One region of the Acetilactobacillus jinshanensis genome, then DNA from elsewhere that is predicted to be linked to it. Evidence: a T-box and tRNA genes for the amino acid it is inferred to sense, from the RefSeq annotation. Region 1 holds a T-box; the other holds one or more tRNA genes.
What was found. A T-box is a leader RNA that pairs with one kind of tRNA and senses whether it is charged. The one in region 1 lies ahead of leuS (leucine--tRNA ligase), so its partner is inferred to be a tRNA-Leu.

Region 1 (5,711 bases):
ATGTTTGGTTATGCCTCTGATGAGACATCTGAATTAATGCCGATGCCAATTGAATTAGCTGATAAGTTAATGCTTTACACCACGAAAGTTCGTAAGAGTGGTGTGATCCCTTACTTACGTCCAGATGCTAAGTCGGAAGTCACCGTTGAATATGATGATAACGATCGACCGTTCCGTGTTGATACCGTTGTTCTCAGTACTCAACATGATCCTGACGTTAGTATGAAACAGATTCGTCATGACGTAATTAATAAGATTATTAAGCACGTTATTCCAGGTAAGTTATTGGATGACAAGACTAAGTACTTCGTTAATCCTGCGGGTCCGTTCGTTATTGGTGGACCACATGGTGATGCTGGTTTGACCGGTCGTAAGATCATCGTTGATACTTACGGTGGTGCCGCTCGTCATGGTGGTGGTGCTTTCTCCGGTAAGGATCCATCCAAGGTTGACCGTTCAGCTTGCTATGCCGCTCGTTACGTTGCCAAAAACATCGTTGCTGCTGGTTTAGCTCATAAGGTTGAACTCCAATTAGCCTATGCCATCGGTGTTGCTAAGCCCGTTTCAATTACAGTCAATACCTTTGGAACTGGTAAAGTTTCTAACGATGCTTTACATAAAGCCGTTTTAAAGCTTTTTGATTTACGTCCGTTAGCTATTATTTATAATTTGAATTTACGTCGACCGATCTACGAAAAGACCGCTGCCTACGGTCATTTTGGTCGAACCGATATTGATTTACCATGGGAACACACTGATAAGGTTCCGGCTTTAAAGAAGTATTTCCATTTAAAGTAAATTAATGAAGATTAAAATGAAAAATCGTCCTAATTATTAAGATTAGGGCGATTTTTTAGTGTCTCAAATACAATTATAATTTCTGGATTGCGACTAAGATCGGTGGATCGTTAACCTGGTTGATGAACTGATACTTTAAAACGGTGTATTGTTTTTGATTTAATTTGCTAGCAAACTGTAAAACATCGTTCTTTTCCGGTTTGCCACCGGGATGTCCATAATACAGAACTAGAACGATCATGCCGCCTTTTTGTAAGATCATTAAGCATTGTTTGATGGCACTTAACGTCGTTGTCGGTCGAGTAATAATTTTTTTGTTACCGCCAGGTAGATACCCCAAATTAAAAATGGCGGCTGAAATAGACGTCATTCCAATCGTATCTAGAATATGTTGATGTCCAGTGTGATATAAAGTTACCGATTTCGTTAAATTACTTTTAATCAATCGCTGTTTAGTTTTTTGAAGTGCTTGATCCTGAATATCGAATGCGTAGACGTTACCATGATCACCCACTAATTTAGCAAGGAATGCGGTGTCGTTACCGTTGCCCATGGTCGCGTCAATCACGTTATCGCCACGTTGAACGACCTGTTTCAATAGCACGTGGCTATACTTCAAAGCTGCGGGAATTTTCATGTTGATTTACTCCCTTATTTTTAAATTATCTAAGACTATTTTAACTAACTTCGTTATCGTGTGCTATACTAAAAAATGTTCAATATTAAATTGATGTGAAGCGAATTAGTATGTTAACTAATCTTTCAGCGACTGAATGGTTGGTGTGAATTCAGACTTTAGTTAATTGAACTCGTCGTGGATTGTTAAGCTGAAAATAACGTAGGCTTAAACGTTTAGTCAGCGTTAATGATAATCAAGTGCCTTACGTAAGTAAGGAATTTAGGTGGTAACGCGGAAAGATTCGTCCTATTGATTCTACTAAATAAGTAGATTTAATAGGGCGTTTTTCTGTTTACTGTGAAAGGAAGATCCATATGGCATATAATCATATGAAAATTGAAAAAAAGTGGCAGCATTACTGGCTGACTCATAAGACTTTTAAAGCCAGCAATGATTTCTCCAAGCCGAAGTACTATGTATTAGACATGTTCCCGTATCCGTCTGGTCAAGGCCTTCATGTTGGTCATCCAGAAGGTTATACTGCAACTGACATCATCGCCCGTATGAAGCGAATGCAGGGCTTTAACGTTTTGCATCCGATGGGCTGGGATGCCTTTGGCTTACCAGCTGAACAATACGCTTTAAAGACGCATCATGAACCTGGTAAGTTTACTGAAGAAAACATTAATCATTTCCGTCGTCAGATTCAGTCCTTAGGCTTTTCTTACGATTGGGATCGTGAAGTCAACACCACTGATCCTAAATATTATAAGTGGACCCAATGGATCTTTGAACAGATGTACAAGCACGGTTTAGCTTACGAAAACAAGATCGACGTTAACTGGGCACCTGACTTCATGGGTGGTACCGTCGTTGCTAACGAAGAAGTTAAAGATGGCAAGACCGTTCGTGGTGGTTACCCGGTTTACCGTGTTCCAATGCGTCAGTGGGTCCTTCGAATCACCAAGTATGCTGATAAGTTACTTGATGGCTTAAAGACCATTAATTGGCCACAGAGTATTAAACGAATGCAACGAAATTGGATTGGCCGTTCTGAAGGGGCTGCGGTTTACTTCCCAGTTGTAGGTCATCCTGATACCAAGATCGAAGTCTTCACGACCCGCCCTGATACATTATTCGGCTGTACATACATGGTTCTATCACCTGAACACAAAGTCGTCGATAAGATCATGACTAAGGAACAAGCTCCTAAGATTAAGGCTTACCGTAAGAAGATCGCCACAAAGTCTGATTTAGAACGAACCGACTTAAACAAGAATAAGACCGGTGTATTTACCGGTGCTTACGCTAAAGATCCGATTAACGGTCGCAAAGTTCCAGTATGGATCGGTGATTATGTATTACCATCTTATGGTACCGGTGCTATTATGGCGGTTCCTGCCCATGATGACCGTGACTATGCATTTGCTAAGAAGTTCCACTTACCAATGATTCAAGTCATCAAGGGTGGCGACATTAAGAAGGAAGCTTATACCGGTGACGGAACCCACATTAATTCTGGATTCTTGAACGGGATGAACAAGAAACAAGCCATTAAAGCCGCCATTAAGTGGTTAGTTGACCATAACTGTGGTAAACGAAAGGTCAACTACCGTCTTCGTGACTGGATCTTCTCACGTCAGCGTTACTGGGGCGAACCAATTCCAGCAATTCACTGGGAAAACGGTAAGACGACCATGGTTCCTGAAGACCAGTTGCCATTGAAACTTCCTAAGGCCGATGATTTGAAAGAATCTGGCAGTATGGAAAGTCCGTTAGCTAATCTGAAAGATTGGGTCAACGTTACGGATCCAAAGACAGGCATGAAAGGTAAACGTGAAACCAACACCATGCCACAATGGGCCGGCAGTTCCTGGTACTACTTACGTTACTGTGATCCACATAATGATCATGCCTTAGCTAGTCGTAAATCAATGAAGTACTGGTTACCAGTTGATTTGTACGTTGGTGGTGCTGAACATGCCGTTTTGCACTTACTTTACGCTCGTTTCTGGCATAAATTCCTTTACGACATCGGTGTTGTACCAACTAAGGAACCATTCCAGAAGTTAGTTAACCAAGGAATGATCTTAGGTAAACATCACGTTAAGATGTCTAAGTCTAAGGGTAACGTCGTTAACCCTGATGACATCGTTAAGCAATACGGTGCTGATACCCTTCGTCTTTACGAAATGTTCATGGGGCCTTTAACTAAGGCTAAGCCTTGGAGTACTTCTGACATTAAAGGTGTTTACCGCTGGGTCAACCGTTACTGGAACTTGATCATTGATGACGATGGCAAAGTTCGTAGTAACATCGGTTCCAAGAACGATCATTCATTAGACCGAATTTATAACAAGATGGTTAAGGACGTTACTTATCATTACGAACACATGCAGTTCGACCTTGCCATTTCTAAGATGATGGTCTTTACTAACCAAGCTGCTAAAGCTAAGTTCATTCCGAAGAAGTACATCGAAGGTTTCGTTAAGTTAATTTACCCAATTACTCCACACATCTGTGAAGAACTCTGGCAGCGCTTAGGCCACAAAGGTACGATTACTTATCAGTCCTGGCCAAAGTTCGATCAAAGTAAGTTAGTTCAGACCAAGATGAAGATGGCTATTCAAGTTAATGGTAAAGTCCGAGTTGTTCTGACCTTTGATAAGAGCGCTGACAAAGACACTATTAAGAAGACCGCTTTAGCTAATCCACGGATTAAGAAATTTACGGACGGCAAGACGATCCGGAAAGTCATCGTAATCCCTGGTAAGATCGTAAACGTCGTTGCTAATTAGATTTTGAATTAGAGCGTGATAAGTTATGAATAAAAATGAATTAGCTTGTACCACGATGCTAGTTGGTAAAAAAGCTAGCATTGATGGTTCAACTATGATCGCCCGAAACGAAGATTATCCGAAGCCAATCGGACCGATTGAATTTAAAGTCGTTCCGGCCAACTCATTACCATCCGTTTATAAATCACAGGATGGTTTAGAAGTTAAATTACCAAGTCATTCCTATCGTTATACGGCTCAACCGATTAAGGGTAATGATAATCATTACTTTGAAGAAGGCGGCATTAACGAAAAAAACGTTGCCATGAGTGCAACGGAAACCACTTTTACTAATGACCGTTTCATGGGTGCTGATCCATTAGTAGCTAAGGGTGTTAATGAAGAAAATATGCCAACGTTGGTATTACCATTCATTAATAATGCTCGTGAAGGTGTTAAGCGTCTTGGTAAATTAATCGAGAAGTATGGAACCGGTGAAAGTAACGGGATTGCTTTTTCTGATAAGAACGAAGTCTGGTATTTAGAAACTGCCGGCGGTCATCATTGGGTTGCCGAACGAATTCCTGATGACGCTTATGCGATTGCCCCTAACCAGATGATGATTCAGGACGTTAATTTTAATGATCCTGATCACTTTATGTACTCACCTGGCTTAAAGGAATTTGTTGAAAAGCATCATCTTAATAATCATCCGGATAGTTTTAACTTCCGTAATATTGCTGGTACTCATTCCACATGGGACGCTCATTACAATACACCACGTGCTTGGTACGGCCAGAAGATGTTTAATCCAGAAGTTAAGCAGAGCCCGATGAGCCAGAACATTCCGTTTATTCATCACACGGGCCGTAAGTTATCTGTGCAGGATGTTCAGAATTTCCTGTCATCTCATTACCAGCAGACGCCTTACGATCCATTTACCCATCCGGACTTATTCAAGCATCCATTATTCCGACCGATTGCAATCGATCGAAACGCTGCATCTCACATCATGCAGATTCGGAATGACGTTCCTGATAAGTACGCCGCAATTGAATGGTTATCACTAGGGTTTAATAGTTACAGTCCGTTCGTACCGTTCTACACGAATATTAATCAGACTGCTAAGAATTATCGAACCCTTGGCAAACGCATCAGCATGAACAGCGCTTACTGGATGTTCAAATCATTAATGATTTACATTGAGCCTCATTATCACGACTTCATGGATGAAGTTAATGATTACCGAACTAATGTTCAGGCCTACGCACTTCACCGAATTGAAACAGTTGATAATGCTGTTAACTCACTTGATGGCGCTAAGTTAACGGATCAGTTAACTAAGTCGACGGTTAAGACTACTAACCATATCTCTGACATGACGTTAGATTTAATCAGTAGTTTAATGAAGCAATGTTTGAATATGTCACACATTAACTTTTAACAATTAGGTCTTAAGATACAAAAAAGTCGCTTTATCAATTTTGATCGATAAAACGACTTTTTATTTTAGTTAT
Region 2 (5,711 bases), 470 kb from region 1:
CATGACGAGTTTGGTAAATCTTCATGGCTTTCTTTTCGGTGCGTGATAAACGATAGTCACCACGTTTAAATTTACGGCCGATCTTGGTCATTTCATGATGGTACTGTCTAAGGTTGAATGTTGCAGTCCGTGGAGTAACCTTGGTGATTGATTTAGCTCTTCTAGTTTTAATGGGTTGAACAACACCGTTGCCATTGGAACCAATCCAAAAGCTTAACGGTTTGTTACCCATTAATTTAGAGGCATCAAGCTTTTGACCTAATGCTTTACTGTAATGAGTACTTGAATATTGCCAGAGGTCATATTTATGACCAATAATTGGTTTCTTATAATAATATTGAGCAACCCAAACAGCATCATAATGCTTAAGAGCTGGACGTAAGTACTGATTTATAAAACTAGCGCCACTATAAAGAACAACTGGCTTAGTAGTTAATCGTTTCATCTGATCAGCCCATGCATTAGTAGCCGAGACAATCCGAGAACCAGCATTATTTTGTTCAATATCATTAATATAAAAGTTAGCTTGTGGGGCTCGATTATATAATGTAGAAGCTTCGTTACGAGCCTGCTGATTATTATGGTAAAGACTGTAACTATAAACACCGTATGGAACGTTATTCTTATTCATTTCGTTCATACTGTGCTGAAATTGAGCATCTTGATAACTTGAACCTGCTTGAGCACGTAAAATTACGAATTTAACTTCATTTTTTAATCCTTGAGCTTGACGATCATTAATTCGACCTTGATATTGCGAAATATCATAAGCATCAGCTTGACTAGCGTTTACTTGAATATGGTGACCACTAACGAAATTGCCACCAACTAATAACGTAACAACTAATACTAGACTCATAATAAGGGTCTTTAGAATATTTCTCGATTTCATTAAAAGCCTCCCGTTTACATTATTTATAATAGCATAGAAACGGGACTTTAAACCTTGCAATATAGTTTCATTTTAGTTACAGAGACATTACCTAATATTACTTATAATTGAACTAAATCAGGGTTAACTTTATAGCAGACTAAGCCCTTACCCAACGGCAAGTTCTCGGAAGTAATCATGTGATGTTTTTCTAAAATATCTAAGGTTTTGTCAACCATTGATTCAAGACTAATGTTCGTATTTAAGCGAACCCCAGTTAAACGGGCCTTTTGAATTCCAGACTGGATTAATTGGGCAACCGGAACTTTTGAAACGTTGTTACCGTCCATATGAAGAACCAAAATTGCAAAGGCCCCGGAAGCGTTAATGCCATGCTGAATATCATCTAATTTAGACAGAAGTTTTAAAGCGTCTGGATTCATCTTAACGTTATTATTATTCATCTAAATCAACTTCCTTAATTACGATCTTAAGAACATTTACTTACTAAGTTTAACCCAGCCCTGCTTCTTGGCATCGTAAACATAGGCCACGGGATTCTTTTGCATTAAGTGACCTTTTAACCAGATGACGTTGTTAATGTCGACGTTTTTAGCAATTACAGCACGCTGATTATTCGGGGCATAATGATTCATAATATCCGGGCCATACTGGCGAAGATCAACGAAGCCACTTAGTTTCCATAAACGTGGGTTATTAGAACGACGAAAATGCGATCTTAGAATAATTACCGCTCTTCTTTCTAACGATTATCTATAATCACATTATATCATGGCTATCTGGCTACGCTACAACCCTTTCAGATCTAGTAAATGTGATAAACTATATTTCAGATTATTAATGAAAGGAATTAAATATGAATTCACATCCTTCAAAATTTAATTTAAGTCGATGCTTAAAGTGGTTATCAATCCTATGCTTTATCCTAGCGATTGGCTGCTTTGCTTATGAGCCCGTTAAATCACACCTAGTCAATCACTACCAGGTTCAGGTCAATCGTCAAACCGTTAACCAAGGCTTACGCCACAAGTCGAGTGGCTACGATATGAGCAAGGTTAAACCCGTGACCATGAGTCAGGTTGTCAGTGCTAGAATGCATGCTAAACATTTACCTGTCATCGGCCAAATCCTAGTCCCATCCGTTGGGCTCCATTTGCCGATTGGTAAGGGTGTTGGCAACGAAACGTTAATGCTGGCTGCTGGGACCATGAAAGCTAACGAAAAAATGGGCCAAGGTAACTATGCCTTAGCGGGACACCACATGATCAATAAATCAGCCCTTTTTACACCGCTTTGGTTTCACGCACATAAGGGAACTCAGGTGTATATTACCAACATGAAAAAGGTATACGTTTATAAAATCAACGTTCGAAAAGTTATCAGCCCCTATGACGTCAACGTCATTAATAATACTAAGCAACCAATTTTAACGTTAATTACCTGTAACGACAGTGGTAGTAAACGGTTATTACTGCAGGGACATCTAAGAAGAACCGTTTCAATTAATCATGTTTCACCGGTAATCCGCAAAGATGTTCAAGCAAGGACTAATAATCACGACGTCTTGAAAGGATATTAGCTGACAGAATTATTAAATATGATATAATAAGGTTGTAGTCATTATGGGGATGTTAAGGATTCGACATTCAGCCCTCAGTAGTACTGCGTTCGTTAGGCGTACGTATAAGCGCACTTTCTTTGTTTAACTGCAAACAATAATCAAGCTATCGCTGCGTAATTTAACAGCGCTCCTGTACTGATGACACCGGATAGTTAGTACAGTATCATATGCCGGCTGTTGTTGATGTTTCGATTTGCATACGACGTGACGGTGCTATAAAGAGTTGTTTGGACACGGGTTCGATTCCCGCCATCTCCACTAACAATTAAAATAATAAAAGGCCAAACGGAAATTTCCGTCTGGCCTTTTTGTGTAAAAAAATAACCATATCTAATGATTAGATGTGGTTATTTTACGTCTTATGTTATGCAGCCAAGAAGACTCGAACTTCCATCGGGAAAAATCCCGACGAGATCCTTAATCTCGCGCGTCTACCAATTCCGCCATGGCTGCATTATTTCTTTGACGGTTATTAATATAGCAGAGTTCGAGTCATTTTTCAAATAAAAACTTATTCGCCACGAACGGTGGTACCGTTTCGATCGATTCCTAATACTCGGATAGCACCCTTTAAACTTGCGTCATCACTGAGCCGATCATGAAGTCGATTTAATTCAATTCGTTGACCAAAGGTAATGATTAGCGGTCCCTGACCATTCAGATAAGTACCATAAATCCCTAACTGATGCGCCTGATTACGAATCACCTTTAGATCATGAAGACCGACTTTTCGATGATGGGCTTTAATGGGATCTTTTTCCATCATCATGGAAGCCTTTGTCCAGCGGTTATCCATAACGGCAGCAATCAAGACGTTTGAAACATCAATTGATTGGATCATTTCAGATAACGTAACCTTTTTAATTGGCGGAACAGAATGCTGCTTACTGTTGTAGTGAGGAATGATGTACATTAATGCGTATACTTGAGGCATATGCGTTTTGACCGTCGAAACCCGCTTGCCATTCGCATATGATGCCGTCAGATCACCTAAGATTCCGGAAGCAACACATTCCGGATGACCCATCAATTGATTACCAATGTTGATCTGCTGATCCAGGGTTAAATTCATGTGACCCAGAACGTTCGCAATTTTAATTCCGGCAATGATTGAAGCGGTACTGTGACCTAAACCATGAGCTTGCGGAATATCTGACATAACGGTTAACTGTCTTGGCGCAATTTTCGGGTTAATCCGTAAAATCGTCTGAACAATTAAATTATTAGCGTCATGCGGAATTCCTTTTAACGAATGGTTAACTCGCCAACGATCGGTCTTTTCTTCAACGATTACGGTTGAATACAGAGCGAACGCAATCCCCAATGAATTGATTCCGGCACCTAAATTCGATGACGTAGCGGGAATTCTAATCACAATCTTTTTCATTCGGTGACTCAGCTTTCTAATTTCAACGGTCCATAACAATAACTACATACGTATCGATGAGTATCTAAATGACGGTGTCGCCAGTAAATGCGACCACACTTTAAACAACGATATTTTAACCAGCGAACATGCTTAGGTTGCGGTGCATATCGGCTACCACCAACCGCTCTTAATAATTGCTTAAATTCAGGTGTATTGTGACGACCGGAATAACCGGCCAAGTGAAGATGATAATGACATAATTCATGCTTGATCACGTTAATCAAATTAACGATTGAAAAATCATTTAGCATTCTTGGATTGATGTCAATATCATGCGACTGCAGATAATAACGACCACCAGTTGAACGTAACCGTGAATTAAATCGAGCGTGATGACAGAACGGTTTAGCAAAGTATCGTAATGATACCTCTTCAACCAACTGTTGTAACTGGTTATTAGTCATTCAAAATTCATCCCCATCGTTATATACGTATGGAGCTAGAAATCTCACGCCATAATTCGATGAATCCAGGAAACAACTTCGTTAACGTTTTTATCCTGGTCCTTTTCAGACTGGTTAAACTTTTTAACGTCAACTTTCTGGTTATCTGAATCAAGGCTGTCGGTCATATCTTGGCAGCTCTTTACATATCGAGCATAAGCCGTTTGAAGTGACATGCTTGGCCCAATGACTTTAACGGGAGCGTGTGCTTTCTGAAGCTTTTGAGATAATTTTTTATATTCATTAGTCCCAGATTGAAAGACCTTTTTAGTTTGATCTAAATCAATTTTAGAAAGGTCCTTATCCGCTAAAGCTTTTTTAAGTGGTGTAAAGTATTTCTGTAGCTTCCCACCAATTTTATTCGTAGTTTCGATTAGATTAACGATTACTGGTGCGTAATCTGACATTCGAGCAATTTTATGCATAATATATCTCCTAATTATTTCTTCCAGAAGGTTGAGTAAACGTTAATTGGCATGTGACGTTTATGTTCGGTCTTCTTCCACCAGCCTTCAATCACTTCAGCTGCGTGATCACTAACTGGACGGCCTTCTAAGTAAGCATCGATGTCTTTATAACGAACGCCCAAGGTGACTTCATCAGGTAAGCCCGGATGACCATCTTCTAAATCAGCGGTTGGTACCTTTTCGTATAAGTGAGCTGGTGCCTTCAAGACCTTTAACATTTCTTTACCCTGTCGTTTATCTAAACGCCATAATGGGGCAATGTCACTGGCACCATCACCAAACTTAGTGTAGAAACCAGTTACGGCTTCGGCGGCATGATCAGTACCGACAACGACACCTTTGGTTTGGCCGGCAATTGCGTACTGAGCGACCATTCGTTCGCGGGCTTTAATGTTACCTTTATTGAAGTCGGAAATCTTGATACCGTTCTTTTCAACAGCCTTAACGACTTCATCTGTCATGGACTTAATGTTGACACGAACAACCTTATCGGCATGCATATAATGAATGGCTTCCATAGCATCACTTTCGTCAGCTTGTTCACCATATGGTAAACGAACGGCGATGAATTGATAGCTGTCATCCCCGGTTTCTTTGCGGAGTTCAGTTGTCGCCATCTCACATAATTTACCGGTTAAGGTCGAATCTTGGCCACCGGAAATTCCTAAGACTAAGGTCTTTAAGAACGAGTATTTCTTTAAATAATCTTTAATAAAGTCCACACTGCGACGAATTTCCTGCTTCGGGTCAATTTCTGGCTTTACACATAATTCTTTATCTATTTTCTTTTGTAACGGACGCATTGTTAATCACCCCTATGATTAATCATTGGCAACGTTTTATTCATTAATATTTTAGC

Region 2: it has a tRNA-Leu gene. The T-box ahead of leuS (leucine--tRNA ligase) is inferred to sense a tRNA for this amino acid. The anticodon was not compared.

Annotation. Positions count from the first base shown of each region.
Region 1 is NZ_CP034726.1:1,293,422-1,299,132, reverse strand. Features, by position in the region: gene metK (methionine adenosyltransferase) at 1-798, shown strand, start outside; gene mnmM (tRNA 5-(aminomethyl)-2-thiouridylate-methyltransferase MnmM) at 872-1,435, opposite strand; T-box leader at 1,522-1,729, shown strand; gene leuS (leucine--tRNA ligase) at 1,792-4,215, shown strand; gene ELX58_RS06125 (C69 family dipeptidase) at 4,241-5,638, shown strand.
Region 2 is NZ_CP034726.1:149,095-154,805, reverse strand. Features, by position in the region: gene ELX58_RS00760 (GH25 family lysozyme) at 1-892, opposite strand, end outside; gene ELX58_RS00755 (hypothetical protein) at 994-1,335, opposite strand; gene ELX58_RS07800 (hypothetical protein) at 1,372-1,527, opposite strand; gene ELX58_RS00750 (class A sortase) at 1,749-2,471, shown strand; RNA gene ssrA (transfer-messenger RNA) at 2,517-2,774, shown strand; tRNA gene ELX58_RS00740 (tRNA-Leu) at 2,881-2,966, opposite strand; gene ELX58_RS00735 (GHMP family kinase ATP-binding protein) at 3,025-3,900, opposite strand; gene ELX58_RS00730 (SprT family protein) at 3,909-4,346, opposite strand; gene ELX58_RS00725 (hypothetical protein) at 4,391-4,810, opposite strand; gene nadE (ammonia-dependent NAD(+) synthetase) at 4,825-5,655, opposite strand.